3 regions of the Streptomyces sp. NPDC057702 genome follow, and region 2 is predicted to be linked to each of the others. Evidence: riboswitches for the same ligand, from Rfam matches in the RefSeq annotation. Region 2 holds a riboswitch; each other region holds the start of a gene.
What was found. Region 2 has a riboswitch for cobalamin ahead of ACFVFR_RS30290 (cobalamin biosynthesis protein). Riboswitches for the same ligand answer to the same signal wherever they lie in the genome.
Positions count from the first base shown of each region.

Region 1: linked by a shared signal. The riboswitch ahead of metE (5-methyltetrahydropteroyltriglutamate--homocysteine S-methyltransferase) and the one ahead of ACFVFR_RS30290 (cobalamin biosynthesis protein) in region 2 are both predicted to bind cobalamin.
Region 3: linked by a shared signal. The riboswitch ahead of ACFVFR_RS06530 (hypothetical protein) and the one ahead of ACFVFR_RS30290 (cobalamin biosynthesis protein) in region 2 are both predicted to bind cobalamin.

Region 1 is NZ_JBHVJC010000005.1:265,667-270,810, reverse strand. Features, by position in the region: gene metE (5-methyltetrahydropteroyltriglutamate--homocysteine S-methyltransferase) at 1-2,278, opposite strand, end outside; cobalamin riboswitch at 2,443-2,662, opposite strand; gene ACFVFR_RS05765 (DMT family transporter) at 3,003-3,323, opposite strand; gene ACFVFR_RS05760 (FMN-dependent NADH-azoreductase) at 3,325-3,963, opposite strand; gene ACFVFR_RS05755 (TetR/AcrR family transcriptional regulator) at 4,114-4,704, shown strand; gene ACFVFR_RS05750 (GNAT family N-acetyltransferase) at 4,891-5,144, shown strand, end outside.
Region 2 is NZ_JBHVJC010000058.1:8,062-20,164, reverse strand. Features, by position in the region: gene ACFVFR_RS30300 (putative cobaltochelatase) at 1-262, opposite strand, end outside; gene ACFVFR_RS30295 (cobyric acid synthase) at 262-2,130, opposite strand; gene ACFVFR_RS30290 (cobalamin biosynthesis protein) at 2,127-3,128, opposite strand; cobalamin riboswitch at 3,297-3,428, opposite strand; gene ACFVFR_RS30285 (hypothetical protein) at 3,596-3,829, opposite strand; gene ACFVFR_RS30280 (anion permease) at 3,975-5,363, opposite strand; gene ACFVFR_RS30275 (class II aldolase/adducin family protein) at 6,188-6,826, shown strand; gene ACFVFR_RS30270 (alpha/beta hydrolase) at 7,168-8,286, shown strand; gene ACFVFR_RS30265 (hypothetical protein) at 8,738-10,306, shown strand; gene ACFVFR_RS30260 (TetR/AcrR family transcriptional regulator) at 10,660-11,250, opposite strand; gene ACFVFR_RS30255 (saccharopine dehydrogenase) at 11,356-12,103, shown strand, end outside.
Region 3 is NZ_JBHVJC010000006.1:208,187-220,289, forward strand. Features, by position in the region: gene ACFVFR_RS06510 (class I SAM-dependent methyltransferase) at 1-343, opposite strand, end outside; gene ACFVFR_RS06515 (MFS transporter) at 312-1,571, opposite strand; gene ACFVFR_RS06520 (ATP-grasp domain-containing protein) at 1,564-2,823, opposite strand; gene ACFVFR_RS06525 (cysteine synthase family protein) at 2,820-3,842, opposite strand; gene ACFVFR_RS06530 (hypothetical protein) at 3,839-4,834, opposite strand; cobalamin riboswitch at 4,962-5,182, opposite strand; gene ACFVFR_RS06535 (NUDIX hydrolase) at 5,547-6,002, shown strand; gene ACFVFR_RS06540 (MFS transporter) at 6,385-7,737, shown strand; gene ACFVFR_RS06545 (LLM class F420-dependent oxidoreductase) at 8,261-9,184, shown strand; gene ACFVFR_RS06550 (S1 family peptidase) at 9,588-10,772, shown strand; gene ACFVFR_RS06555 (LysR family transcriptional regulator) at 10,724-11,728, opposite strand; gene ACFVFR_RS06560 (heparan-alpha-glucosaminide N-acetyltransferase domain-containing protein) at 11,902-12,103, opposite strand, start outside.

The sequences.
Region 1 (5,144 bases), on a different contig from region 2:
CGACCAAACTCGCCAGCGACTCCCTGGTCTCGGGCCAACCCCGGGTCTTGAGCCCGCAGTCCGGGTTGACCCACAGCCGCTCGGCCGGAATGGCCCTCAGGCCCGTCCGCAGCAGCGCGGCGGCCTCCTCCGCACTCGGCACACGCGGCGAGTGGATGTCGTACACCCCCGGGCCCGCCTCGCGCGGATAGCCGTGCGCGGCCAGCTCGCGGGCCACCCGCATGTGCGAGCGGGCCGCCTCCAGGCTGATGACATCGGCGTCCAAGTCGTCGATGGCCCGCACGATGTCGCCGAACTCGGCGTAGCACATGTGGGTGTGGATCTGCGTCGCCGGCTCCACACCGGCCGTGGTGAGCCGGAACGCCTCCGTCGCCCACGCCAGGTACGCGTCCCGGTCGGCGGCCCGCAGCGGCAGCGACTCGCGCAGCGCAGGCTCGTCCACCTGGATGACAAGGGTGCCCGCCGCCTCCAGGTCGGCCACCTCGTCCCGCAGTGCCAGCGCCACCTGGCGCGCGGTCTCGCCCAGCGGCTGGTCGTCACGGACGAAGGACCAGGCCAGCATCGTCACCGGGCCGGTCAGCATGCCCTTGACCGGCCGGTCGGTGAGGGACTGGGCGTACGTCGTCCACCGCACCGTCATCGGCGCCGGGCGGGAGATGTCGCCGGCCAGGATCGGGGGCCGCACATAGCGGGTGCCGTACGACTGGACCCAGCCGTGCTGGGTGGCGAGATAGCCGGTGAGCTGCTCGGCGAAGTACTGCACCATGTCGTTGCGCTCGGCCTCGCCGTGCACCAACACGTCCAGGCCAGCCGCCTCCTGGAAGGAGACCACCTCCCGGATCTCCGCCCGGACCCGCTCCTCGTATCCCGCCGTATCCAGCCGACCCGCGCGCAGGTCGGCGCGCGCGGTACGCAACTCCGTGGTCTGCGGGAAGGAACCGATCGTCGTGCTGGGCAGCAGCGGCAGGTTCAGCCGCGCCCGCTGTGCCGGTGCCCGCAGCGCGTACGGCTGGGAGCGGCGGGCGTCGGCCGCGGAGACGGCGGCGGCGCGCGACCGGACCTCGGGGTCGTGGGTGATGCGGGAGTGGGCGCGCGAGGCCAGGTCGGCGCGGTTGGCGGCGAGTTCGGCGGCGATCGCCTCCGTGCCCCGTGCCAGGCCCGTGGCCAGGGTGACGACCTCGGCGACCTTCTGCCGGGCGAAGGCCAGCCAGCGCAGGACCTGCGGATCGATGTCGCGTTCGAGCGCGGTGTCCAACGGAACGTGCAGCAGTGAGCAGGAGGCGGCCACGTCGACGCGGTCGGCCAGGCCCAACAGGGTGCCCAGGGTCGTGAGCGAGGCCGCCAGGTCACCCACCCAGACATTGCGACCGTCCACCACACCGGCGACCAGCCGCTTGCCGGGCAGCCCGCCGACGGCGGCGAGCGCCTCCAGATGGGCCGCCGCGCCCCGCGTGAAGTCCAGCGCGAGCCCGTCCACGGGCGCCTTGGCGAGCACCGGCAGGGCCTCGCCGAGCTGGTCGAAGTACGAGGCGACCAACAGCCTGGGCCGGTCGGTCAGCGCCCCCAGGTCGCGGTAGGCGCGCTCGGTGGCGCCCAGTTCGGCCGGCGAACGGTCCTGTGTGAGGGCGGGCTCGTCGAGCTGTACCCACTCGGCACCGGCCGCCCGCAGATCGGCCAGCACCTCCGCGTACACCGGCAGCAACCGGTCCAGCAGCGTCAGCGGGTCGAAGTCGTCGGCCACCCCCGGCGCCGGCTTGGCGAGCAGCAGGTAGGTGACGGGGCCGACCAGCACGGGCCGGGCGGTGTGCCCCAGCGCGAGGGCCTGCGTCAACTCCGCGACCTGCTGGGTGGAGTCGGCCGTGAACACCGTGTCCGGGGCCAACTCGGGCACCAGATAGTGGTAGTTGGTGTCGAACCACTTCGTCATCTCCAGCGGCGCCACCGCCTGGGTGCCGCGCGCCATGGCGAAGTAGCCGTCCAGCGCGTCAGCGGCGACGGCCGCCCGGTGGCGCTCGGGGATCGCGCCGACCATGACGGTCGTGTCCAGGACGTGGTCGTAGTACGAGAAGTCGCCGGTGGGCACCTCGTGGACACCGGCGTCGGCGAGCTGGCGCCAGTTCTCGGCGCGCAGCGTCGCGGCGGTGGTGGTGAGGGCGTCGGCGCTGGTCCGGCCCTGCCAGTAACCCTCGATCGCCTTCTTCAGTTCCCGGTTCCGCCCCTGACGGGGGTAGCCGTACACGGTGGCCCGTGCTGCCGCGGCTGCGGGCTTGGTGGTCACGGAGATCTCCTTCGCGAGATGAATCCCTGAGATCCCGGCGACCGGACGCGCGAACGAAGGAGTGGACCACCAGGCGGCGACGTCCCCGCGCGGCACAGCGCGACCGTTCGCCTGGTATGCACGCCGACCCTCCCGCGAGGTCACCGGAACAGCCGTCCGCGTGGGTACGCGCACGGGCAGCGGGCAGGTCTTCGGACTCGCGGGCGCGTCCCTGAACACGAGACACCTACTGGCCGTCGCTTCCCAGGTCCCAACGGACCCAGTGCGTATGACGGCGGTCGTTCCCACTCACCGCTGCGGGGCAGTCCCGGATTCCCACCGGGTTCCCTCTTACGACGCCTCCCGCCTGGCGGACGGGGGCGAACCTGCTGCACGGGGCAGCCTAACGGCAGACGCGACCGAGCGGCGAGAGCGCCCGTCACGCGCCGGGTGAGCTGGGCCACCCGACAAGGAGGCCGGCCGGCGACCGGGGCTTTGGCCACCGCCGTGTGGTCGCCGCCGTCCTGGCGACGGCGACCACACCCGCCAACTCCGCCTTGAGCGGGGAAGGGAAGGCGCGGCCGGACGTGGCCGTGCCCCGCCTTCCCGCCGACACACCCCCCGCCCCACACCCTCGGCCCCCACGTGGTCCGGCCGCACACACCGCCGCTCCACGCGGCCCCGGGTCGGACGGCCCGCGCCTACGAGCGGGAGGGCGCCGGGATGTGCCCACCCCGCCGCGGGCTCACTCCGGGTTGGTCACCCGGGCGAGGACGACGCCACCCAGGATGAGGGCCAGGGCGACCAGCCGGCCCACGGACAGGGGGTCCTTGTGGACCACGATGCCCAGGCCGATGGCGCCCAGGGCGCCGGCGCCGGTGAAGACGGCGTAGGCGGTGCCCACCGGCAGCGTCTGCATGGCACGGGAGAGGAAGTAGACCGCCACCGCCATCAGCACGAAGCACAGCAGGGTGGGCAGCGGGCGGGTGAAGTTCTGGGTCGGCTTGATCGACTGCGACCAGGCGATCTCGACCAGACTCGCCAGCCCGAGGAGGTACCAGGCCATCTCAGTACTCCCCGCCCAGCGTCCGGGCCCGCTCCAGCGCGTGGGCGTAGGACTCCTCGTGCTTCGCCCGCAGGTGGGCCATGTTCGGGTCGAGCCGCGCGTTGGCCAGCTCCGCGTTGACGAAGACGGTGTCCCGCACGGCGAAGTGCCCGGCGAAGAAGTCCCGCAGATACCGCTCCTGGTAGTCGAACCTCTCCTTCGGGGCGCCCGGCGAGTACGCACCGCCGCGCGCCGTGGCCACCACGAACCGCCGCCCCGCCAGCGACATCCTCGGGAACGTCACCTGGTCGAGCCACGCCTTCAGGGGCGCGGGCACCGAGTAGTTGTACATCGGTGTGGCGATCAGGACGGTGTCCGCGGCGACGAGTTCGGCGAGCAGCGGCTCGACCACCGCCCAGGCCGCGACCTGTGCCGGGGTGCGTGCCGCTGTCCCGAGGCGGTCGATGTCGGTGATCCCCTCGGCGATCACGTGGTCGCACAGCTCGGTCCACGCCTCGTCGATGAACGGCACCGGGTCGGCCGCGAGGTCGCGGTGGACGTAGGTGCCGTCCGGATGGGCCGCGCGCCAGGCGGCGGCGAACGCGTCACCCACCTCCCGACTCAGGGAGCGACGGCGGGCGCTGGTGTCCAGATGCAGCATCGAGTTCACAATCCGACTCCGTTCACGGTGCGTGTGTTGCGGTCCTACGGCGTAACGGCACGTGCCGTGCCGTACGAACGGGCTGATCGTGCAGCATGCGGCGATCTCATGTCAACGGCACGTGCCGTGCCGATGGGTTAGCGTGGGTGGGTGACAACTGCTCCCCAACCCCCGCCAGGCGGTCGCCCCGACCGCACCCAGGCCGTGCTCCAGGCCACGCTCGACCTCGCCCAGGAGGTCGGCTACGCCAAGCTCAGCATCGAGGCCATCACCGCGCGCGCCGGCGTCGGCAAGCACACCGTGTACCGGCGCTGGCCCTCCAAGGGCGCCGTCTTCCTGGACGCCCTGCTGTCCACCCTCCAGACCGACCTCAGCTATCCCGACACCGGCGACATCGTGGCCGACCTGCGCACCCAGATGAACGCCTCGCGATCACTGCTGAGCACGGGCTCGTTCGGGCCGCTGTACGCCGCGCTCGTCGGTGAGGCCCAGCACGACCCCGCCATCGCGCAGGCCCTGCACGACCGGTGGATCAAGCCACTGACGGACGGCACCCGCACGCGCCTGCGCGCGGCCCAGGAGGCGGGCCAACTGAGGTCGGACATCGACCTGGACACGGTGATCGCCCTGCTCTACGGCCCGATGTACTACCGCTTCCTCCTCATCCCCGGCCCCTACGACGCCGCCTTCGTCGACGCCGTCCTGGAGGTCGCGTTCGCCGGGCTGCGCCCGACGGTCTGAGCCCGCTGCCCCCCGGCGGCGGGGTCGAGGCGGCGGCCGGTGACAGGCCGCCGCCACACCCGACCGCCCGGGGTGGCGCCGCGCGCGCCCGGCGAGCCGGGCCGGCCCACCCGCGTGCCGGCAGGGCGCCCACCCGCACCAGCCCCGGGGCCGTGCGGGTGGGCGCCCGTCTGGCAGGCTGCCCCCGTGATCATCAGACGCGCGCAGGAGAAGGACCTTCCCAGCTTCCTGGGGCTGGCGGCCCAGGTCGAGCACTGGTTCGGACCGATGGTGGACGACCCCGGCTTCCACCGCGCCCTGACCGAGCACATCCACCGTTCGGCCGCGCTGGTGGCCACCCCAGCGCGGCCCGAGGCCGGGCCCGACGCCCCGCGCGACGCGGAGTCCGGCGCGGGCCCCGGCCCCGGAGTGGACCTCCTCGGCGGGCTGCTGTTCGGCGG
Region 2 (12,103 bases):
TGGCGGCGGGGCCGGGCTCGTGCGGGCCGTCCGGGCATCCCGGGTCGGGCGCGGCCGGGTCGCAGGAGAACCGGCAGCCGGGAACGGTGTCGAGGGTGGGCAGCAGCGAGGCGATGCCGCGCACCATGGTCGACTTCGCGGTGCCCTTCTCGCCGCGCACCAGGACGCCGCCGATCGCGGGCGAGACGGCGTTGAGCAGCAGGCCGAGCCGCATGTCGGCCATGCCGACGACGGCGGTGAACGGGTAGGTGGCCGAGGTCATCAGCTGGTGCCCCTTTCGCGGGTGGTGCTCTGGCGGGGTGTGGCGTCGGCGGTGGCCTCGGCCACCGCGTCGGCCCGGTCCCCGCGCTCGCGGGAGTGCTCGGCGGTCGGCGCGGTCGGCGCGGTGGCGCGCGGCGCGGGCGGCCCGGGTTCGAACGGCGCGCCGGCCGCGCGGGGCGCCTGACCCGGGTGGGGTGCCTGACCCGGGTGGGGCGCCTGGTGCGCGCGGGGCGCGGCAAGCGCCTGGTCGGCGCCGGACGGGGAGGGCGGCGCGGGCGTGGACGGCGGGGTCGGGAGGACGGGGGCGCCCGGGGGGACGAAGGGCAGCCCGGCGGGCGGCCCCTGCTCGATGAGCCGCAGCAGCGCGTCGGTGTCCGCGTGCTCCTCGATCAGGTCGCCGAGGCGGTCGAGCTGCTCCTCGCGCAGCGCCCCGAAGGACGTGTCGGGCGCGGGGACGAAGCGACGGCCGGCCGCCTCGGCGACCTCGCGCAGGAAGGCCCGGCGGAACCCGTCACTCTCCAACGACCCGTGCCAGTGCGTGCCCCACACCGAGCCCACCCGGCAGCCGTCCAGGAACGCGGTCCCGCCCGTGACCTCGGCCACCCCGTGGTGGATCTCGTAACCCGCCACGTGCTCGCCCAGTGCCCGACCGGTCGGCCGGGCCAGCGTCTTCTCGCGCGCGAACCGCACCCGTACCGGCAGCAGCCCGAGCCCCGCGACGGTGCCCGCCCGCGACTCGACGTCGTCCTCGATCCGCTCGCCCAGCACCTGGAAGCCGCCGCAGATGCCGAGCACCGGCCGGCCCTGCGTGGCGCGGCGGGCCAGCGCGTCGGCCAGCCCCCGTTCGCGCAGCCAGTCCAGGGCGCGCACCGTGCCGCGCGTGCCCGGCACCACGACCAGGTCGGCGTCGGCCAACTCGGCGGGCCGGTCGACGAAGCGCACGAGCACCCCGGGCTCGGCCGCCAGCGCGTCCACGTCCGTGAAGTTGGACATCAGCGGCACGGCGCACACCGCCACCCGCAGCACGTCCTCGCCCACCGGCGGCGCCACCGGAGCCTCGCGCACCGCGCCGCGCAGCGAGACCCGCAGCCCGTCCTCCTCGTCGATGCCCAGGCCGCTCGCGTACGGCAGGACGCCGTAGGTGGGCCGCCCGGTGAGTCCGCGCAACATGTCCAGGCCCGGCGCGAGCAGGCTCACGTCGCCCCGGAACTTGTTGACCAGATACCCGGCGACCAGCTCCTGGTCCTCGGGCGAGAGCAGCGCGGTGGTGCCGAAGAACTGGGCGAAGACCCCGCCCCGGTCGATGTCCCCGACCACCACCACCGGCAGCCGGGCGGCCCGCGCGATGCCCATGTTCACGATGTCGGTGCGCCGTAGGTTGATCTCCGCCGGGCTGCCCGCGCCCTCGCAGATCACCGCGTCGTACGTGCGCCGCAGCTCCTCCAGGCAGGCCACGACCGGTTCGAAGAGCTGCTCCCGCCCGCCTGGCAGGGGGCCCGTCCCGTCCGCGCCGTCCGCTCCCGGCCGCCGGTCGCCGAAGAAGCCGCGCGCGCTGAGTTCGCCCACCGGCCTGCCCAGCAGCACGACCTGGCTGGAACGGTCGCCGCCCGGCTTGAGCAGCACGGGGTTCATCAGCGCGGTCGGCTCCACGCGGGCGGCCTGCGCCTGCATCGCCTGCGCCCGCCCGATCTCCGCGCCCTCGCGGGTGACGAAGGAGTTGAGGGACATGTTCTGCCCCTTGAACGGCGCGACCTTCACGCCCTGGCGTACCAGCCAGCGGCAGATGCCCGCCGTCACGACGCTCTTGCCGGCGTCCGACGTCGTCCCGGCGACCAGCAGTCCGCCGCCCACGCGCCCCACCCCTCTCATCGGTCCCCCTGGTGCGTGCCCACGGTGAGGGCGTCGTACGCGAGGCGTCCCGCGACGGTCACCACCAGGGCGAGCGCGCTCACCCGCCGCGAGAGCCGTACGGCCCGTTCGATGTCGGCCACCTCGACCGGCCGCCCGTGCCCGCCGAGTACCGGCCGGTGCTCGACGCGACCGGCGTAGGCGAGCGTGCCGCCCAGCCGTACGCCGAGCGCTCCGGCGAACGCCGCCTCCACCGGGCCCGCGTTGGGGCTCGGATGGCGGCGCGCGTCGCGCCGTACGGTGCGCCAGGCGGCGCGCGGGTCGGGCCCGGCGAGGACGGTCAGGGCGGCGGTGAGCCGCGCGCCGGGCCAGCCGGCCATGTCGTCGAGCCGGGCCGAGGCCCAGCCGAACCGCAGGTAGCGCGGCGAGCGGTGGCCGACCATCGCGTCCAGGGTGTTCACGGCCCGAAAGCCGAGCAGTCCCGGTACGCCGCCGACCGCGCCCCACACCAGGGCGCCGACCACCGCGTCCGAGGTGTTCTCGGCGACCGACTCCACCACCGCCCGCGCCATCTGCTGGGCGTCCAGGGCCTGCGGGTCGCGGCCACACAGCCGGGGCAGCGCGTCCCGGGCCGCCGTCACGTCCCGCGCGGCCAGCGCGGCACCGATCGCCCGGGCCTCGCGGCCGAGCGAGGTGCCGCCGAGCACCGTCCAGGTGGCGGCGGCGGTCAGCGCCACCTCGCCGGCGAGACGGGCACGCCCGACAGGAGCCCCGGGCCGGCCGCTCGGGCGGCCCACGGCGCGCGTCAACAGGGCCCCGGCGAGCACGGCGCCGCCCGCGCACACGGCGGTGTGCAGCGTTCCGCGCCCCCGGTCGTCGCGCCACAGCCGCCGCTCCACGGCACCGGCGGCGCGCCCGAACGCGGCCACCGGGTGGGCGCGCCGTGGATCGCCGACGATCCGGTCACCGAGGAAGCCGAGGGCGGCACCGCAGGCGTACGCGAAGGAAGGGGTACGCATCGGTCAGTTCGCGCTCGTGCCTCGGCGGGGGAGGGGCGCCGCACCGCGCCGCGCGCCCACGGGGCGGCGGCCGGCTGGCGGCGGGACGGGGGGCGCTGGGCGGCGGCAGGCCATGGCGGTGTGTCCTCACTCAGGGTCCGCGCCCTGGCTCGACGTGATCGGCGACGAGAGTCTCCTGGCTCCCGGATCGACGCCGCACCCCGGCCTTCCAGCCCGCGGGTGCGAGCCGTGACCATGCGCTGGGGGAGCGCTCCCCGGTGACAGTGGCGGGACCGCGCCGGACTCACACCGGCTTCCTCTGCTGTCGCCGTTTGGCCCCGGCAGTCCACCACGGCCCGGGAAGACCCGTCAACTCGCCGTTGACCTGCGACGGGACGCCCCGACGGGCGCCGCCGACCCCGCGTCGCGCACGGCACGGGTCGGGGCGGACGGTCACGGTCGACCATCCGCCCCGGGTGCGCCTGGGTTCAGGCGACGATCAGATAGATCCCGTACGCCACGGCCGCCGCGCACAGCGCGAAGCACGCGTACGCGCCGGAGCGGGCCAGCGCGCCGGGGCCCGAGGCCGTGCCGGTCGCCGCGTCGGAGGAGGGCTTGGCCGAGGTGCCGACGATGCCGAGGGTGAAGACGCCGACCATGGCGACGGTCACCACCAGGCTCACGCCGAAGACCTGACCGAGTGCGGCCCAGTCGATGTTCATGGCACTGCTTCCTTGTCGTCTGCGGTGGCTGTCTCGTCATGCCCCGCCCGGCTCGGGCGGTTCGCGCCGCCGGCACGCCCCCGCGCGGGTCGGGCCGGACTCCCGGCCGGTCCGACCCACGGGGCCGTGGTCGGGCGGTGGGCGGTCAGACCGTGGCGGCCGGGGTGGGGGTGGCGGACGCCGCGTCCTGGCGCGCCTGCCGGTCGGCGCCGGTGGGCTGCGCCGGTACGGCGTCGGTCATCGGCGGGCCCGTGACGTCGGTCGGTCGCGGCGCGGGGTCGGTGGCGGACTGGGCGAGTGCCGCCTCGGTGGGCGGCGGGGCGACGCTGCGGACGGCGGCGGTCACCACCCCGACCGGCTCGGCGGCGACGCCGGCCGCGCCGGGGGCGGCCACGGTCACGGCGACCGGGGCCGGCGTGGTGGTGGCGTCCTCGATGTCGTTGACGTTGGTGTGGTCGATCGGCTGGCGACGCGAGGCCAGCCAGATGGCGCCGCAGGCGATGACGGCCAGTACGGCGACCGTGGCCACGCCCCAGTCGCCCTGGTCGGCCAGGAGCGCGGCGGCGCCGGCGACCAGCCCGGCGGCCGGGAGCGTGAGGCCCCAGGCGACGACCATCCGTCCGGCGGTGGACCAGCGGACCACGCCACCCTTGCGACCCAGGCCCGAGCCCATCACGGAACCGGAGCAGACCTGGGTGGTGGAGAGCGCGAAGCCCAGGTGCGAGGAGGCCAGGATCACGGTCGCGGCGCCGGTCTGGGCGGCGAAGCCCTGCGGCGGCTGGATGTCGGTGAGTCCCTTGCCCATGGTGCGGATGATGCGCCAGCCGCCGAGGTAGGTGCCGAGCGCGATGGCCAGGCCGGCCGAGACGATGACCCACATCGGCGGGTCCGAGGCGGGCGCGACGACGCCGCCGGTGACCAGGGCCAGGGTGATGACGCCCATCGTCTTCTGCGCGTCGTTGGTGCCGTGCGCGAGCGAGACCAGGGCGGCCGAGGCGATCTGCCCGGCGCGGTAGCCCTTCGCGGTGTCCTGGGGGTCGCGGTCGCGGGCGATGCGGTAGGTGAGCCGGGTGGCGACCAGGGCGGCGACGCCGGCCACCAGCGGGGCCGCGACCGCGGGGATGAGGACCTTCATGACGACCGCGTCGCCGTTGACCCCGTCCATGCCGACGGAGACCAGGGTGGCGCCGATCAGGCCGCCGAAGAGGGCGTGCGAGGAGCTGGAGGGCAGCCCCGCGAGCCAGGTCAACAGGTTCCAGACGATGGCGCCGACCAGACCGGCGAAGATCACTTCCGGTTGGATACCGGACCCCTCGTCGATGATGCCGCCGGAGATGGTCTTGGCGACCTCGACCGACAGGAACGCGCCGACGAGGTTGAGTACCGCCGACATGGCCACCGCGGTCTTCGGCCGCAGCGCCCCCGTCGAAATGGTGGTGGCCATGGCGTTGGCCGTGTCGTGGAAGCCGTTTGTGAAGTCGAACACCAAGGCCGTGATGATCACGATCCCGATGAGAAGCGTGATGTGTTCCATTCACCCAGGCAATCGTTGAGGGAGCAACGTCCCGGCGACCGTAGGTACGAAGAGTGAACGGAAGATGAACTAGGCGGGGCTTGGTGGTGACGCGCCCCGGCGGGTGTGGAGGGGGTCAGCGGGGGACGTCCATTGGCCGCCCTAAACCCGCAGGTCAGAGCCTCGATACGAGCCTGCCGCAAGCCTCAATTCGCTGTACATGTAGCGGACATCGGATGTCCCCTCCCGGTTCTCCTGGCACGCGTATGAGGCGGCTGCTCGCACGGTCCGTGACACCCCGCGAGGAGTGGGCGGCGGGTGCTGGGCTACGGGTCGCGGGTGCGCTGGGGCGGTGGCGTCGCGGGACCGTGGCGCGCCGCCAGATGGCGGGGGCGCGGGTTCACGCGCCGAGTCCGCGCGGTGGAGGAGGGGTGCCGGCCGCGCGTCCGAAGGCGGGTCACGGGTCGCGGGCTCGGCCCCGACCGTGGCAGGCCGGCTGTGCGGGGCCGCGCGGTGCGAGGCGAAGGGGTGCGGGCTCCGAGCGGTGGGACCCGCCCCGGGCCGGGCCCCGGCCACGGGTCACGGATCGCCGCCCGGCGCGTGGGCGACGGGGACCTGACAGGATCAGGCCCGGAGGTGGTCCCATGGCGGACGAGCGAGACGAACGGCGGGACGCGGCGCCCGCACCGGACCGGGCCGATCCGGACGCCGCGCCCCCGCCGGGTGCGGCCGCCGCCCCACCATCCGCGTCGCGTCGGCTGGCCCCCGACGTCGCGCCCCCGCCCACGCGGTCGGCGTGGGCCCCCTCCTCGGCCGTCGCGGGGGACGCGGAAGAGGCCGCCGAACTGGCGCGGACCTGGCGCGAGGTGATCGTCACGGCCCGGCGCACCACGCGGGAGGGGCTGGTCGTCGGCACCTCGGGCAACGTCTCGGCGCGGGTGGGCGGCATCGTGCTGGTCACCCCGAGCGGCGTGCCGTACGACGAACTCGGGCCACGGGACGTCGTCGGCGTCGACCTCGACGGCCGCATCCTCATCGGCCACCGTCGCCCCACCAGCGAACTCCCGCTGCACCTGGCGATCTACCGTGCCACCGACGCCCGCGCCATCGTCCACACGCACGCCGTGCACGCCACCGCCGTCTCCACGCTGGTCACGGAACTCCCCGCCGTCCACTACATGATGGGCGCGCTGGGCGGCCCCGTCCGCGTGGCCCCGTACGCCCTCTACGGCAGCGACGAACTCGCCCACCACGTCCTCGCCGCCCTGCGCGACCGCACCGGCTGCCTGCTGCGCAACCACGGGACGATCGTGTACGCCGACAGCCTGCGCCGGGCGTACGACCACACGGCCCAACTGGAGTGGATGTGCCAGGTCTGGCTCGCGGCGGCCACCGTCCCCGGCCACACCCCCACCGTCCTCACCTCCGACCAGCTCGACGCGGCCACCACCCGCCTCCGCACCTACGGCCAGCCCCCCGTGTAGCCCCACTACCGCCCACCTCAAGCCACCAGCCACCGCCCCCCACCGCCCACACCCCCAACCCAGCCCCGCGCGCACACCCTCACCAGTGCCCCCGCTTCCCGACCAGCCCCCACGCCGCGCACCCGAGGGCCAGCCCACCCGAGGCGGCCGGTCGACCCACGCGCCCCGGTCGACCCACGAGCCCTCCCCCCGACCACGCCAGCTCCCCGAAGCGGTCCCGGCTCCACTCCAGCGCCCCGCCCCGCCCCGGCCCGGCACGCCGTGTCGGCCGGGCCGTTCGCACTCACCCGCCGGCCCGTGCCCACTGGCCGGCGTCGCGCTCGCCGCCCACACTGGGGTCGATGCGTCTGCGTACAGCGGCGGCCGTGGCCGCCACCACCGTGCTGGGTGCCGGGACGGCCGTGTTGGCCGGGCGGTACGCGAGCGGGGCTGCCCTCACGCCCGGGCGCCCGCTGCCCGGCGACCCCCGGCTGACCGTGCACTCGACCGCGGCGGGCCAGGTCACGCTGACCCGCACGCTGGCCTCCCAGCGCCCGGGCACCTACGGGCTGACCGGTGACGGCTGTCACGCGGCCGTCGGGCCGGTCGTCGAGGGCGCGCCGCACCCCGCCGACTGCGTCGTACGCCGTCTGGAGTCGGTCACGCGCGGCACGCTGGAGCCGGGCGCGCGCGTCTGGTTCACCCCGCAGGTGTACGCGGGCGACCCCGGCCAGGCGCTGGGCCTCGACTACGAGGACGTGGAGATTCCGGGCGAACTGGGTCCGCTGCCCGCCTGGTACGTGCCGGCCGCCCGCGACACGTGGGTGATCACCGCACACGGCCTCGGCGGCTCGCGCGAACACCCGCTGGTCGTCATGGGATTCCTGCACGACAAGCGCCTCCCGGTGCTCGACATCACCTATCGGGGCGACGCCGGCGCGCCCCCGTCGCCCGACAAGGTCAGCCACCTCGGGCACACCGAATGGCGCGATCTGGACGCGGCCGTCCGCTACGCCGTCCAGCGCGGCGCGCGCCGCGTCGTGCTCTTCGGCTGGTCCACCGGCGCCTCGATGGCCCTGCACACCGCGGCCCACTCCCCGCTACGGCACCTGATCAGCGGCCTCGTCCTGGACTCGCCCGTCCTGGACTGGCAGGCCACCCTGCGCGCCGTCGCCGCCGCGCGCGGCACCCCGGCGCCCCTGCTGCCGCTGGCGGTACGCGCCGCACAGGGCCGCGCCTCGCTGCACGCGGACCACTTCGCGGAGGCGGCCGACGCGGGCCACCTCGATCTGCCGATGCTGATCGTGCACGGGCCCGACGACCACCTGGCACCCTGGGCCGCCTCGCGGGAGCTGGCCGAACGCCGCCCCGACCGCATCACCCTGCGCAGCGTGCCCCGCGCCCCGCACGCGGCGATGTGGAACGCCGACCCCGCCGGATACGAGGAGGCCCTGCGCCGCTTCCTCACCCCGCTGGTCTGAGCCGCCCGGCCCCCGGGTCACGCGGCATGACCACGCGCACCCGGCGCGGACGCGCACCCGGCCGGCGCGGACGGGCGAGGCCGGCGGAGAAGCGGACGGGCGCGGCCCGGGGAAGAAACGGACGGGCGCGGCCCGGGGAGGGAGCGGACGGGTGGGCGTGGGGCGGTCCCGGCCGGGTCGCCTCGCCTGCGAGGCAATCCGCCCGGGGCGCGCCCCCGGGAACGAGCGGCCTCCGAGCGCGGTCGAAGACCGCTCTTCACTCGCGCACCACGCCGCCCTCGCCCGACTTTCGTCCCGCCGTCATGTTCGGCTCGCGAGCGCGTTCGTATCGGTTGACCCCCGAACGGAGCAGCGCGGCGGCACATTCGCCCCCACCATCACACCCGTTGCGTGAACGCGGCCGGATGACCACCGATTGGGTTTTCGGGCCGTCAGGGGCAAGACTGCTCTTGTGACGTCCCGTACCCCGCGCGACTCCCGACTCCGACTCGTCCCCCACCGGCCGATCGCCGGTGCTCGCAGGGCAGTGCCGCAGCGCGGCGCCCGCCCCGCCCCACGACCACCGGAGGGCACACCGCCACCAGCGGAACTTGCCCGCCAGGCACGGGCCTCGCTCGCCGGTGCCGCCCGCGTCGCCCGCTGGGCCGCCGCCGAGCCGGACGGCGACGCGGCACCGCGCCCCGGCGCGTACGGGGTCCTGTCCGATGTGGCCGCCGACCGCGCGGCCACCGCCCTGGGCCTGACGCCGTCTCACGTACGCGCCGACTGGGACCGGGCCAGACTCGCCGGTCTGATCGAACTGCACGGCGGCGCCGCGCGGGCCGGCTGGCGACTGCGCGCCTGGGACCGCGACGACTCGGCCGTCCTGCGCGGCTGGGTCGCGCTCTTCGACGCCTGGTCCATCGCCCGCCCCTGGCAGCCGGCCGGCCCCGGCCCGCGGGGCCGGACCAGTGAGGAGGCCGCCCCGCCCGCCGTCGCCGAAGTCATCGAGGCCGTACCGCAGTTGCTCTCGCTGCTCCAGCTCTCGGCGGGCCCGGTCGGCTTCCCGGCCCTGCTCGACCTGCTGCGCAAGCGGGTCGTGGAGCTGCGCACCGAGCGCTGCGAGGTGCCCTACGGCCAGCGCGCCTCCCAACAGGACCCCGCTCCGGCCGGTGAGCACCTCGCCGCCCTGCCCGAGCCGCTCCCCGGACCACGGGTCGGCGTCGAGGTGGCCGCGGCGCCGGCGCCCGCCGCAGCGCGGGCGACGCGTGAGGACGGCGACGTGGGCGAGGTCGCCTGCGAGGTCCCCGAGGAGCTGCTGACCTGGGCGTTGAGCGGTCTCGCCGAGGTCGGCGCGCTCGTCGTCCGCGATGCCGACGACGTCGAGGACCGCGAGGCCGAGCTGACCGCCCTGGGCAACTGGGCGGTGTGGGTCAAGCTGGAGCAGATCTGCGTCGCCGCGCAGAGCCCCGCGGGCAACATCGAGCAGCACGCCGAGGACATGCTGCGCGGCTGCGCCCAGCTGACCCCGGGGCCGGCCCGCGCCGAGTACCGCGCCTGGCTCGCCGCGCGCCCGGTGGGCAGCGCGGTCACCGAACTGCTCGACGCCGCCCGAGGCGACGACGCGCTGCTGCGCGGCCTGGCCTTCGAGGCGCTGCGGGTGGTCGGCGCCCCGGCCGAACCCGCCGTGCGCGCCGCCGTCGACGAGTCCCGACTGCGCCCCTACGCCCTGCTCTGGCTGGCCGAACAGGCGGGCGCGGACCCGGAGGACACGCTGGAGGTGCTCACCCGGGAGGAGGCCACCTGGCTGTGGGTGGACACCGCCGCCGCGATCGCCGACCACGGGGAGATAAGACTGCTGGTACGCCATCTCGAATCGGCCGTGCAGGGCACCGTTCCCGCGCTGCTGGCCGAGGTCCGCGAGATCGGCCACCCGCGTACGGTCCAGGTGCTGGTGGCCCTGGCCGCCGCCCACCCCGACCCGGCCCTGGCCAAGGCGGTCCGCCGCGCCGCGTTCCAGGTGCACACGGGCGGTACGTGACCCGACCGGCCCCGGTAGAGGTCGCCGGCGCGCGGCGCGCCCGGTGCCGGCGCCACCGCGCCGGCACCCCGGCCCCGCCCGGAGGCCGACCGGCGGATCGCCAGGCCGGCGCCTCCGCCCGTGTCCCACCCGCCCGCCATCGGCCCGCCCGCCGCTAGCCCGCTCACGCGCAGGCCCCGGCGTCACCGGCTGGCGGCGCGGAGTCCGGCGTCACCATCCGATGCCGCCCCCTTGGGACCCCACCATCCGACGCCGCCTTCCCGTGGCCGGCTCCCGGCGTCGTCCCCCTGGTGGCCGCCGCCCCCACGGTCGTCGGGCGATCAGCCCGGCCCGCCGCCCACTCCTGGCCTCCGTCAGCGGTCGGCCTCCGTGGCCAGGCCGCTCACCAGGAGGTCGGTCAGCGTGGTGACCGCGTCCTCGGCCGTGGTCCGGCCGTGATTCAGTTCGGCGGCCAGCGCCTCGGCCGCGCCCAGCAGGCCGACGCACCGCAGCCGGATCGCCTCCGGAGGGAGCGCCGAGTGCGGGGCGAAGGCGGCGGCCATCGCCCGCGTGTAGCTGGCGAGCAGTTCGTGCTGGGCGGTCTCCAGCTCGGGGGACCCCTTCAGCGCGGCCGAGACCGCGGCGAACTCCGGCATATCGGTGGCACAGGCGAAGTACGCGCCGCTCAGGACCCGGGCGATGGCCTCGGCCCGGGGCGCGGCAGCCGCCAACGCGCGGGCCGACGCCGCCCGGTGTCGCTCGTCTAGCCGCCCGTAGAGGGCCAGCAGCAGACCGGCCCGGGTGCCGAAGTGGTCGTAGACGATCGGCCGGCTCACCCCGGCCGCCTCGGCGAGGGTGACCAGGGTGAGGCCGTCGGCACCGCGCGCGCGTACGAGCCCCAGCGCGGCGTCGAGCAACTGCTCCCGCCTGGCCTCTTTGGACAGGCGGTTCGAAGGTCTGGCCATCACCTCTCCTTGGCGGTCCGTGCCGCTTCCACGTGTGGGCGGCCCAGTCTAGCTACAGAATGTAAGCTACAAAATGTAGCTAGAGTTCGAGAGAGCGGGAGCACCATGGAACACCAGGCACCGGTACTCATCCTGGGCGGCTCGGGGCAGGCGGGCGCGGGAGCCGCCGAACTCCTGCGTCAGTGGCACCCGACCCTGCCGCTGGCCATCGCCGGACGCGACACCGACCGCGCGCGGCGCGTGGCCGACACCCTCGGCGCCGCCACCGCCGTCCCCGTCGACCTGCGCCGCGACGACCTCGGGCGACCGGCCGACGAGAGGTACGCGGCGGTCGTCGCGGCGCTGTGGGACGAGCGCCTGTGCGGACTGCGCTACGCCCAGCGGCACGGCCTGCCCTACCTCAGCCTCTCCAGCGGCCTGGTGGACATCGCCCCGGAGGTCGTGGCGGGCGCCCAGCACGCGAGCGCGCCGATCCTGACCGCCAGCCACTGGTGCGCCGGCAGCCTGACACTGGCCGTGCTGGACTTGGCCCGCGCGTTCGGCCGGGTGGACGCCGTCCGGATCGGCGCCGTACTGGACGAGCGGGACACCGGTGGGCCCGCCGGCATCGCCGACCTGGCGCGCTGGTCCGCCGTGACCACGGCCGGCCTGGTCCGCCGCGACGGCGTCTTCACCTGGGTCTCGGGAGCCGACGCCCAGGTGGACGTGACCGGCTCGGACGGTACGGTCCAGCCGGGCCAGGCCATCGCCATCCTCGACGTGCCCAGCCTCGCGCTCGCCACCGGGGCGCCCGACGTCCGCTTCGCCTTCGCGGTCGGCACCTCCACCGGCCGGCGCCGGGGCGGCCCCGCCT
Region 3 (12,103 bases), on a different contig from region 2:
ACATGTTGAGGACGACATCGAAGGCGCCGGGCCGCTGGTACGCGCGGATGTCGGCCTCCACGTACGTGACGGGCGCGCCGGCCTCGGCGGAGTGGGCGCGGGCCCGCTCCAGCATGGCCGGGCTGCGGTCCACGCCGGTCACCCGGTAGCCGCGGCGGGCCAGCGGGACGGTGAAGACGCCCGGCCCGCAGCACAGGTCGAGCACCCGTGCCCCGTCGGGCAGGGCCAGCAGCGGGGACTCGTCCAGGAGCCGCTCGGCCTGGGTGAAGCGCTGGTCGGAGAAGAGGAAGTCGTAGAACTCGGTCCAGAAGTCATCGTCCTGGAATCCGCCCGTGTGTGTCATGGGACTCGGGTGCTCCTTCGGTGTCGCCGGGGTGGGTGGGGGGCCGTGCCGCGCGGTCGCGCAGGGCGAGCAGCAGCGGGGGGAGGAGCAGACACTGGGCCGCGGCCAGCAGCCAGAAGGTGCCGGTGTCGCCGGCGCGTTCGCTCAGGCGGTAGAGCTGCCCGCCCAGCACGCCGCTCGCGCAGGCGCCCAGGCCCGCGGCGAGCCGCTGCTGGCCGAAGATCACGGCGTCGGAGCGGTCGCCACGGCGCAGCGCCTCCAGGTCGTTCTTGAGGAAGAGCACGATGTCGCCGAGGGTGATCAGCGCCCCGCCGGCCAGCAGCGCCGGCCGGTTCCCGATGGCCAGCACGGCCAGCCCCGCCGCCAGACACAGGAAGCCGAACGCCAGGGCCAGGGCGTAGGGCAGCGCGCGGATCAGACCGGAGGCCAGCGGCTGTACGACGATGACCAGCGTGAAGCACAGCAGTAGCACCAGGCTGTAGAACTCGCTTGAGGCCCGCTCGACCGCGTACACGGCCAGGTAGTGCTGGAAGTGGAAGTAGAGGTAGAAGGTCAGGGCGCAGGCGGCGAACGGCAGGATGGCCACACCGGCCAGCGGACTCCGCCGGGCCTCGGTGGCCGCCGCCCGCCGCTCGCCGTCCGGGGCGGGCAGCCGCGCGTGGCCGCAGGTGACCGCGGCGAACAGCGCGGTGACGGCGACGAAGAGCCAGCCGGGCGAGGAGAGGACGAACGGCCCGGCGATCAGCGGGCCCACGGCCATGCCGGCGTTCAGCGCCGCGTTGCCCACCGACAGGAACGCCGGGCGGCGCCGCTCGTCCACGCCGTGCACCAGGTACGCCTTGTTGGCCGGCAGGTACAGGGCGGCGCCGCAGCAGGTGAGGATCAGCGCGGCGACGGCCAACGGCGGCCAGCGCAACGCGAGGAGCAGGCCCACGAACCCGGCCGTGCGCACGACCAGCGCCCACAGCATGGTGCGGCGCAGGCCGACGCATTCGGCGAGCGCGCCGCCCACGATCCCGCCGGAGAACTGGACGAGGGAGGCGGCGGCCAGCACGACGCCGACCGTGCCCAGGCCCATGCCCAGCCGCTCGTGCAGGAAGACCGACATGAACGGCAGGACCATGAAGCTGCCGAGCGGGATCAGGAAGGAGCTCAGCAGCAGGAAGCGCAGGGGGGTGCTGAGCGAGGCCACCAGGGCGCGCGGGCCCTCGCGCGGGGGGTCACCCATCGTCGGCCGGGTTCCGGGCCGGGTCGGCGAAGGGCTCGGTGCGCACCCGCAGCGTGTTCGCGGCGGCCACGGCGCGGTGGGTGGCGAGTTCGGCCGTCTCGGCCTCGGCGTAGACGATGCCCGCGTAGCCGCGGCTGTCGGTCAGGTGCTCCAAGCGGTCGCCAGGGCGTCTGACGGGGTACCAGGTCGGCGAACCAGGCAGCTCCGCCAGCCGCTCCACCCCGCTGACCTCCGTGAACACTCCGGGGGCGGCCGGGTAGCCGAGCACGAAGGCGACGGCGGGGCCACCGGGCGGCTCGGCGTCCAGCAGGCTCGGGCGCCGACCCAGGGCCGCCTCGATCATGGCCTCGTACACGTTGAGGCCCAGGGCCCGGCACAGGCCCTCGCCGACCAGGGCACCCCCGATGCGCGGGTTGATCTCCACCACCTCGGGGCCGCTCGCGCCCAGCACGAACTCCAGGTGGGCGAAGCGGTCGGTGTACCCGATCGCCGCCAGCACCCGGCCCAGCCACTCCTCCAGCCCCGCCCGCTGGTCGGCGGGGAAGGCGACGGGGAAGGCGGTGATCTCCTCGCGGAAGTGGGGCTCGGCGGACATGAGCCGGCTGGAGACGCCGAGCAGCCGGGTGTGGCCGGCCCAGGTGAGTGTCTCGGCGCTGTAGACGGGGCCGCTGACGTACGGCTCGGCGAACAGGCGGCCCGTCAGCCGCCGCCCGGCGACCTCGGTCAGGGCCGCCTCCCAGGCGTGCTCGTCGCGCACCAGGTAGACGTTCTGACTGCCGGTGCCCGCCGTGTCCTTGAGGATGGCCGGCAGGCCCACCTCCGCCAGGAGCGCCGCCCGCGCCGCCGGCTCGCGCACGGCCGCACCGACCTCCACGGCCCGCCCGCGACTGAGCCCGGCCGCGTGCAGCCGGTTGCGTACGGCCGCCTTGTCGCGGGCCAGCCGCAGCACCGAGGCGTCCGGGCCGGGCAGGTCGAAGCGGGCGCTCAGCTCGGCGCCGACCAGGGTCCAGGTGTCGGTCGAGCTGATCAGGCCGCGCAGCCGGGGCAGCGTGGCCAGGTGGGCGGCCACCCGCTCGGTGTCGAAGGTGTCGATCTCCACGACGTCCAGGGCGCCGGCGGGCAGCCGCTCCAACTCGTACGCGTAGTACGTGGGGTCGCGGGTCAGCAGGCACAGCCGCTCGCCGAGCGCGTCGGCGGCGCGCACCAGGTGTCCCAGGCCGAAGGTGAGTGACTCCAGGCAGACCACGGTCATGCCGCCTGCTCCTTTGGGGGGGTGGGGCACGCGCCGCGGTTCCACGCCATCGTGGACCAGGGCATGCGCATCTCCTGCGGGTCGGTGACCTCGGCGGGCCGCAGGTCGGCCGGGTCCAGGGCCTCGGTGTGGCGGGCGAAGACGTCGTCGACGTAGCGGTGTCCGGTGTCGGCGGCGATGACCAGGTGCAGCCGGTCGGGGCGGCGGCGGGCGTCGTCGAGCGCGGCCAGGTAGGCGGCGCCGGTGGACAGCCCGGCGAAGACGGCGTGTTCGCGCAGCAGGGCGACGGCGCCGGACAGGGCGTGCCGGAAGTCCATCCAGTGGATGGCGTCGTACAGCTCGTGCCGGACGTTGTCGAAGACGATCGCGGAGCCGATGCCGGCGATGATGGCCCGCGGGTCGTGGTGGTCCTGGCTGCCGAAGGTGACGCTGCCGAACGGCTGCACCCCCACCAGGCGTACGCCCGGGTCGGCGCGGCGCAGGTGGGTGACGAGGCCGCCGGTGGAGGCGCCCGAGCCGACGCCGCCGACCACGGCCAGCGGCCGGTCGGGGAAGGCCGCCGCGAGCAGGTCGGCGACCTCGCGGTAGCCCAGGTAGTGGATGGCGTCGTGGTACTGGCGCATCCAGTGGACGTCGGGGCGTTCGGCGAGGATCTCGCGCACCCGCCGCACGCGCAGCTCCTGGTCGAGTCCCAGGTCGGCCGAGGGCGGCACCTGTTCCACGGTGGCGCCTAGGATCTCCAGTTGGGCGCGCGTGGTGGCGTCCACCGTGGTGGAGGCCACGATGTGGCAGCGCATGCCGTAGCGGTGACAGGCCAGCGCCAGGGCGTGCGCGTAGATGCCGCTGGAGCTGTCGACGAGCGTCTGGCCGGGGCGTACGGTGCCCCGGTCCAGGAGGTGGCGGACGGCCGCGAGCGCCGAGTAGATCTTCATCGACTCGAAGCGGATCAGAGCCGTGCCGTCGGTGAGGCGGACCAGGTCGGGGACCTTCAGGGCGTCGGCGATGTGGGGGTGGATCACCCGTAGCCTCCTTGGGCGAATGAGCACTGGTGACCGAGCGAGTGGAAGAAGGCGGACAGCTCGGACTTGGTGTCGGCGGGGGGTCGGCGGGCGAAGAGGTAGCCGATCAGGGAGCCGGTGTGGGCGACGAAGACCCCGTCGGCCCCGAACCGTTCGCGCTGGGCCAGCACACTGGCGAACGTCCGCTTGGGCAGCACCTGTTGGGAGAGCGTGGCGCTGGCGGTCGCGGCGCGCGCGACGGCGGCCGGGTCGGCGGTCTCGAAGCCCTTGAGGAGGTCGGTCAGGCACCGCTCGTACTCCGTCGCGCGCCGCGCGTAGTGCCCCAGCAGGCGCGCGGTGACGGCCGCGGTGTCCACGGTGCCGGGTTCGGTGACGAAGGCGGTGTGGAAGCCGATGTCCGCGCCGAGCCGGCGCACGACGCGGTGCCGCGCGCTCAGGTGCAGCGCGAACTCGTCCAGGAAGACGCTGTCGGCCCGCTCGATCGCCGCCAGCACGCGGGTCACCACGCGCTGGTCGTAGGGAAGGCCGAAGACGCGGAACAGGCAGCGCAGGGTCGCCACGATGTCGGCGGTCGAGCTGGCCATGCCCACGCCGACGCACAGTTCGGAGTGGGCGCTCCAGCGGCCCGGCGGCAGCCGCAGCCCGAAGTGGTCCAGGAACAGGCGCGCCGCCCGCGCGGCCTTCTCGCCCGGAAGCGGGGCCTGCGGCTGGTCGGCGCCCGGGGTGAAGTACACCCAGGAGTGGCGGTCCACGGGGAAGGAGACGAGCGCGATGTCGGGGGTGCCGCCGGCGCGTAGCGGCCCCTGGTAGAGCTCGCCCAGCGTGCCGTGGCAGACGCCGGCGGCGCGGTGGGGGCCGGGCGTCGCGCCGGGGCCCGGGGCGGGCGGAGTGGCCGGGGGTGGCGGGTCGGCCGGGGGTGGCGGTGGTGCGGGCCGGGGCCGGGGTGAGTGGGTCGCCGGCCGGTCCGGGCGCGGACTTCCGTGGCCGTGCACGCGTCCTCCCTCGTCATCCCGCGCCCCGAGCGCCGACTGGGAGGAAGCGACGGCCCCGGGCCAAGAGCCCGTCGAACCGTCTGTACCGCCGACCCAGTCCTCGAGGTCACCGTGCACGGCACGCGCGGGTGGCGCGTGCGCGGTTGGCAGGTCTTCGGACTCGTGGAACGACCTGCCGGACTTCCGACGGGCACCTACGGGCCGCCGCGCTCCGGGGCCGTCCGGGCCCGGTACGACGACGGCGTTCGTTCTCACTCACCGTTGCGGGACAGTCCCGGATTCCCACCGGGTTCCCTCTTGCGACGCGCCACGGCGAGCGTGGCGCGAACCAACTGCGCGTATCAGCGTAGGGGCGCTCGCGCTCCTTGCGACAGAGCGGGTTCGCGCCTTGTCCTGATGTGGCTGTCGTGTCCTGATGCGCGTGGTGTACGAGGGGTGTGAGGTGTGTTAGATGCGCGCGACGCTCGGCGACGGCCCGCGCTGCGGGTGGGGCGCGCGCGAGCGGGTCAGCGGTGGTGCGGGTCCCCGGGCCGGGGGCGAGTGTCGGGGGTCGAGGGTGGGGGCCTGGGTGTGGGGTGCGACGGGTGGGGTCGGTTCGCGCGGTGGCGGCGAACCCTTGGCGGAAGGCCGTTCATGATCGATAGTTGCGCGAGCACGATCGACAGGTGCGCGCGGTGGCGCACCCCGCGACCGCCCCGTTGGAGGCCCGCCCATGGAATCGCCCGCGCGTACCCGCGTCTCGGCCTACGCCATCGCCGTCGCGGACGGCCGGCTGTTGCTGACTCGGCTCTCCGCCGCCTCGCCCGTCTTCGCCCCGGGCCTGTGGCACCTGCCGGGCGGCGGGATCGACCCCGGTGAGCAACCGGCGCGGGCGTTGGCCCGCGAACTGCGCGAGGAGACCGGGCGGGAGCTGCTCGACGCGCGGTTGGTCGGCGCGCACAGCTACGCGGCGCACCGGCTCGGCGTCCGCTGGCACCTGGTGGGCCTCTTCTACGCCGTGACCCTGGCGCCCGGCCCGCTACGGGTGACCGAGGTGGACGGCGCGACGGCCGCGGTGGCCTGGCTGCCGCTGTCCGACCTGGACCCCGCGTCGCTGTCCCCGGCCGCCCGCGACGCCCTGCCCCTGCTCGACGCGACGGCTCCGCCCACCCTCGAACGCCACCCGTAGCGGTCGCGCGGACAGGTGCTCCGCGCTGCCCAGCTCCTCGCGCCCCGGGGCCGCGGCGAACGGAGCGCCGAGCGATCCACGGGCGAAGGTACGAGGCACCGGGCGGATGTCCGGCCCGCGTGCCCCTCCTGGTAGCGTGCCCGGCATGTCCGCTGCTTCGTGTGCGGCCGGTTGTGCCGCTGTGACCAGGACGTCCCGCTAGCGGCGGGGCGTTCGACTCACACCTTCCTCGACGTCCAGCCGCTTCGTGATCCATCCGGAGCGGCACGTTCGTGCTGCTCAGAGCTTCCTCTGAGCAACGGAGCACCTGATGTTCCCAGACATCCTCCCCTCACGCGGGCACAGCCCGTCCTCGGCACGCGCATGGCTGGTGCTGTGCGCGATGTCCATGTTGCAGTTCTTCATCGCGGTTGACGTGACCGTGGTCAACATCGCCCTGCCCTCGATCGGCGACGGCTTCGACGTCGACGGGCACACGCTGACCTGGGTCGTGGTCGGCTACACGGTCACCGGTGGCGGGTTGCTGGCGCTCGGTGGCCGGTTGAGCGATCTGCTCGGGCGGCGGCGCGTACTGCTGCTCGGCACCGGCCTGTTCGGCGCCGCTTCCCTGCTGGCCGGCCTGGCCCCCACGTTCTCGCTGCTGGTGGTCGCGCGCCTGCTGCAGGGTGCGGGCGAGGCTGTCGCGCTGCCTGCCGCGATGGCCACCATCGTCCTGATGTTCCCCGAAGGCCCGCGTCGGTCGCGGGCCCTGAGCGTGTGGGCGGCGGTGGCCAGTTGCGGTCTCGTGCTCGGTTTCGTGCTGTCCGGCGTCATCACCGCGCACCTGGGGTGGCGGTGGATCTTCCTGGTCTCGGTCCCGTTCATCGTGGTCGTGCTGCTGGCGGCCAGCTTCCTGATCGAGGGGGACCGGCCCGTGGCCGGGGAGGCCCCGCCGGTGGACCTGCCCGGTGCGCTGCTGCTGACCGCCTGTCCGCTGTTGTTCACCTTCGGCGTGGTCGAGGCCGGCGAGTCCGGCACGCCCGCCTGGGTGGTCCCGGGGGCACTGGCCGGGGCGGTGGCCGCCGGGGTCGGGTTCGTGCGGGTCGAGGCCCGCTCGCCCCACCCGCTGCTGCCGCCGCGCTTCTTCGCCCACCGCACGAGGGCGGCGGCCAACCTGGTCACGATGCTGCTGAGCGGCGCGTTGTCGACCTCGTTTCTGTTGTTCACCTTCTCTCTGCAGGGCCGGTTGGGCCTCGGCCCGCTCGGCGCGGGACTGATGATGCTGCCCCTGGCGGTCTCGTTGATCGTGTTCTCCCTGCTCGTGCCCCGGCTGCTGGGCCGCTGGGGGGCCCGCGCGTGTGTGCTGGCCGGCCTCGGGTTCACCGCGACGGCGATGGCCGTGATCGCGCTGGTCTCGGCCTCGCGGGCAGGCGGGGTGGCGATGGTTTTGGCCATGCTCCTGATCTCGGCCGGGATGGGGTTCGGCCTCGTGGGGCTCCAGTACATCGCGGTCAGCGGCGTCACCGACGAGGACGCCGGGATCGCCTCGGGCGTACAGCGCGCGGCTGACCAGCTGGGCGGTGCGACCGGGGTGGCGGTCTGTGTCGGGATCGGGTTCGCTCCGAGCCTGCACTCCCTCGATCCGTTCCTGGTCGCCACGCTGCTGGCCGTCGTGGGGCTCGTGATCGGCGCGGTCCTGGTCTGGCGCATGCCCGCGCCGGCTCCCGCCCCGGAGCCGCTGGAACAGACCGGGTGACCGTCGTCCCGCCGGGGTGCGCCGCCCTGATGGTCGAGGCGACGCACCCCGACGGGGCTCGCTGGTCAGCGTCCTCCGCGTACTCCACGGCTGAGCGAAGGTCACATGCCCGTCCCGCGCTCCTTCAGCACCGCCCCGTCGGGGACCAGGCGTACCGGGGGCGAGCGGGCGCGACGCCTCGTCGAACAGGCCACTGACCAGGGCCGACCGGAGGTTGGTGGCCTCGCGTACGTCACCGTCGGCGACGGCGTCCGCTCGCGTCCGGCGTCCGCCCCGGGCCCCCTCGGGGCGCTCTCCCCACCGCCGCCGACGCGGCCGTCCGTGACGCCCGCGTGCCGGTCGAGCACGCTGGTCGAGGGCGAAGGCGGGGTGCGACGACCCCGTGCGAAGGCGGAGTACGACGGTGGAACACGGTCGTGGGACGAACGCCCGTCCTGGGGGGACGGGTTGTGTCATGTGACGCCCATGTGAACGGGTGCGGTTGGCTGGAATGTGGCGGGTGCCGTGTGGGGTTGGGGTGGACATGACTGTGGGACTCGCACTGAACGCGGCGGATGCCGCCCACCAGATCGACGCCACCGTAGAGCTCGCCCGGGAGGCCGCCGCGGCGGGGCTGCGGTCCGCGTGGTTCGGGCAGACCTTCGGGGCCGACTCGCCCCAACTCGCCGCCATCGTGGGCCGTGAGGTGCCCGAGCTCCAGGTGGGCACCTCCGCGATCCCCGTCTTCGGGCGGCACCCGCTGCCGGTCGCCAGTCAGGCCCTGACGGCCCAGGCCGCCACGCACGGCCGCTATCATCTCGGGCTCGCGCTCGGCAGCAAGCTGTTGGTCGAAGGCGGGTTCGGCCTCCCCTTCGAGCGGCCCGTGGCCCGGCTGCGCGAGTTCCTGACCGCCATCCGGCCACTGCTGGAGACCGGACAGGCCGACTTCCGTGGTGAGTTGCTGACCGCGCTCACCCCGATCCCGGCGCGGGTGAACGGCGCCGACGCCGGCGTTCCGCTGCTGGTGGCGGCGATGGGGCCGAAGGCGCTGCGGGTCAGTGGCGAGCTGGCGGACGGCATCCTGCCGTATCTGGCCGGCCCCCGCGCGCTGGAGAAGCACATCGTGCCGGCCGTCACCCAGGCGGCGCGGGAGGCCGGCCGGCCCGCGCCCCGGATCGTGGCGATCGTGCCCGGAGTGGTCACCGACGACGCCGAGGGCGTGCGCGCCAAGGCCACCGAACAGCTCGCGTTCTACGAGCAGATCCCCTCCTACGCGCGGGTGATCGAGCTCTCCGGGGCCCAGCGCGCCGTCGACGTCGCCGTGATCGGCGACGAGGCCCAGCTGGCCGCCGAGGTCCGGCGCTACCGGGACGCCGGCGCCACCGAGGTGGTCTTCTCCTCGACGGAGATCGCGGGCGACGAGAGCCGCCGGCGCACCTGGGCCGCGCTCGGCGCCCTCGCCGACTGACGCCCCACCCGCGAGCCAGCGACGCCCCGGGGCGGGCACGCGCGGAGTGCGAGCGTGCCGATCCGGGACTCTCGCGCGTCCGGCGGGTGCGCGGGCCGACATGCCGCGGGCCGTGGCGCGTCCGGGCCGGTGCGCGCTCACCGTGGCGGGGGCGGCCTGGCGGTGTGTGGAGGGAGCGCGCGGGGCGCGTACGCCGGAGGCGGCGGCCTTCGCGCGGGGCGGGGCGGGCCCATCGGGCGCGGGCGGGCGGTTATGCCGAGGTGGCATCTCCCCGCGCGCGCCCCGCGTGGTTACCGTCGCTCCAGGTACCCGGGCGTGTGACCCGGCGCCGGCTCCGACGGCCCGGCGGCACGCCGGCCCGACGAACGCGACGCGTTCCCCCCCACAGTGAAGGAGCCCGACCATGTCCCGACGCGTGTCGCCCGTGGCAGCGGTCCTGGTGGCCGCGGTCACCGGCGCGGCCACCCTCCTGGGCACCCAGCCGGCCGGCGCCGGCACCGCCGGCGGTGCGTCCCACCCGCCCCGGGCGCGGGCCGGGTCCGGGGCCGCCTCCCCCGCCGCGCTGCACGCCCTCCAGCGCGATCTGGGGCTGACCCGGGAGGCCGCCGTAGCCCGGCTGGCCGCCGAGGCGCGCGCGGGCCGCGCGGACCGGGACGTACGCCAGCGGCTCGGCCAACGCACGGGCGGCACCTGGTACGACGCCCGCACCGCGCGACTGGTCGCGGCGATCACCGACCCGGCCGACGCCGCCACGGTGCGCGCGGCCGGGGCGACACCGCGCCAGGTGGCCCACACCGAGGGCGCGTTGCGCCAGGCCGTACGCCACCTGGACGCGGCTGGCCGGCGGGCGCCGGCCGAGGTCACCGGCTGGCGCACCGACCCGGTGGGCAACGCCGTCGTGGTGTCGTACCGCTCGGCGAGCTGGCACGCGGCGCGCGCCCTCACGCGGGCGGCGGGTGTCCGCGCGGACCTGGTGCGCTACGAGCGGGTGGGGCAGGCGCCGCGCCCGCTGGTCGACGTCGTCGGTGGCAACCGCTACTGGACGTCGAAGTACGGCTGCTCGGTGGGCTTCACGGTCAACGACGGCTTCGTCAGCGCGGGGCACTGTGGCACGGTCGGCGAGACCACTACCGGGCCCGGTGGCCGTTTCGTCGGTTCCAGCTTTCCCGGCGACGACATGGCGCACATACGGGTCACGGCGGGCAACGCCCTGGTGCCGGCCGTCAACCGGTACCGGGGTGGCGAGCGGGTGCGGGTGGCCGGCTCCCAGGAGGCGCCGGTCGGCGCGTCGATCTGCCGCTCCGGGGGCACCACCGGCTGGCACTGCGGCACGATCGTCTCCTGGGACTCCTCCGTCGACTACGGCGAGCAGGGCCAGGTCACCGAACTGCTGGAGACCAACGTCTGCGCCGAGCCCGGGGACTCGGGCGGCTCCGCCCTCGCCGGCCAGCAGGCGCAGGGCGTGACCTCGGGCGGCTCGGGCGACTGCGCCCGGGGCGGCAGGACCTGGTTCCAGCCGGTGAACGAGATCCTGGAGACCTACGGGGTCACCCTGGCCACCGGCGCCGGGCCCGCACCGCTGCGCTGAGCCCGGTAGGCGGACCACCACCGGTCGTAGGGCCCGCTACAGCCGAGCCGGTCGTCGTAGGCCGCCTCCAGGTGGTGGATGATCTCCTCGACGTGCTGGTGGGCGACGCTGTGGCGGCGGTAGAACAGCCGTAGTTCCAGGTGGAGCGGATCGCCGGTCAGCTCCCGGATGACGATGTGCCCGGGGTGGTCGGTGCTGGTGCTGAACGCGGGCGCGATCGCGTGCTGGTCGGTGATCAGCTCCAGCACGGTGAACAGGCTCACCGTGCTGTGCCGTTGGTCCAGCGAGACGGCCGCCTCGTGACACACCTGCCGCAGGTAGCTGGTCCACTGCGTGTGCCCGGGCGGCTCGTCGACCCAGGGGTGGCCGGCGAGCCGCTCCAGGGGCACCGGACCGGGGCCCTGGGCGAGCGGGTGGTCGTGGGCCAGGGCGATGAAGACGGGCTCGCGGGCGTGCACCGTCACCCCGGTCACGGGCTCGGGCACCGCCAGCCGTGCTGTGGGCGGCACGTACACCAGGGCCAGGTCACACGCCCCGACCGCGAGCCCGTCCACGGCGGTCTGCGCGTCCAGGTCCTCGCGGAGCTGGATCTCGGGGCTCCAGGCGAGGCCGCGTAGCCGGCGGGCGAGCGCGACGTGCGGGTAGCCGCAGTGGCCGCCGATGGTCAGCGGGTCGCGCGGCCCGCCCCGCGCGCCCCAGGCCTGGGCCCGCTCCCGGATGCCGCTCATGCCCCGCAGGACGCTGTGCGCCTCGGCCAGCAGGTCGGCGCCGAACGGGGTGGGCACCGACCCGTTCCTGCTCCGGACGAACAGCGTGTCGCCCACGCAGCGTTCGATGCGCTGGAGCAGTTTGGACAGCGCCGGTTGGGACATGCCGAGCTGGCGTGCGGCCAGGGTCAGGCTGCCGGTATCGCTGATGGCGGTGATGGCGCGTAAGTGTCGGACTTCCAGTTCCACGCAGACCTCCCGGGCGCCCGCGGCCCGCCCGCCGCCCGTCGGCCGTCGCCGGGCGCGGGGTGGTCAGCCACTGTGCGCGAGGCGGGCCGCGCTGGGTAATCCCACATCGCCATCGCACACGCCTATGCACCCCCTTCCGGCCACCCCGACACCCGCCCCGACCACCCGGCCCGTCAGCGCCACAGGCGGGCCAGCCGGGACACGTGGTGCATCCCGTACTCCAGCGGGCCCCGGCGAAAGAGGTGGGACCAGCCGTAGGCCAGGACGCTCACGCTCGCGACGAAGGCCGCCAGCAGGCCCAGGGAGAGGTCCGCCGGGTCCTCGATGTCGATGTCGAGCAGGCCGATGCCGGCGATGTGGAATACGTACGCGCTC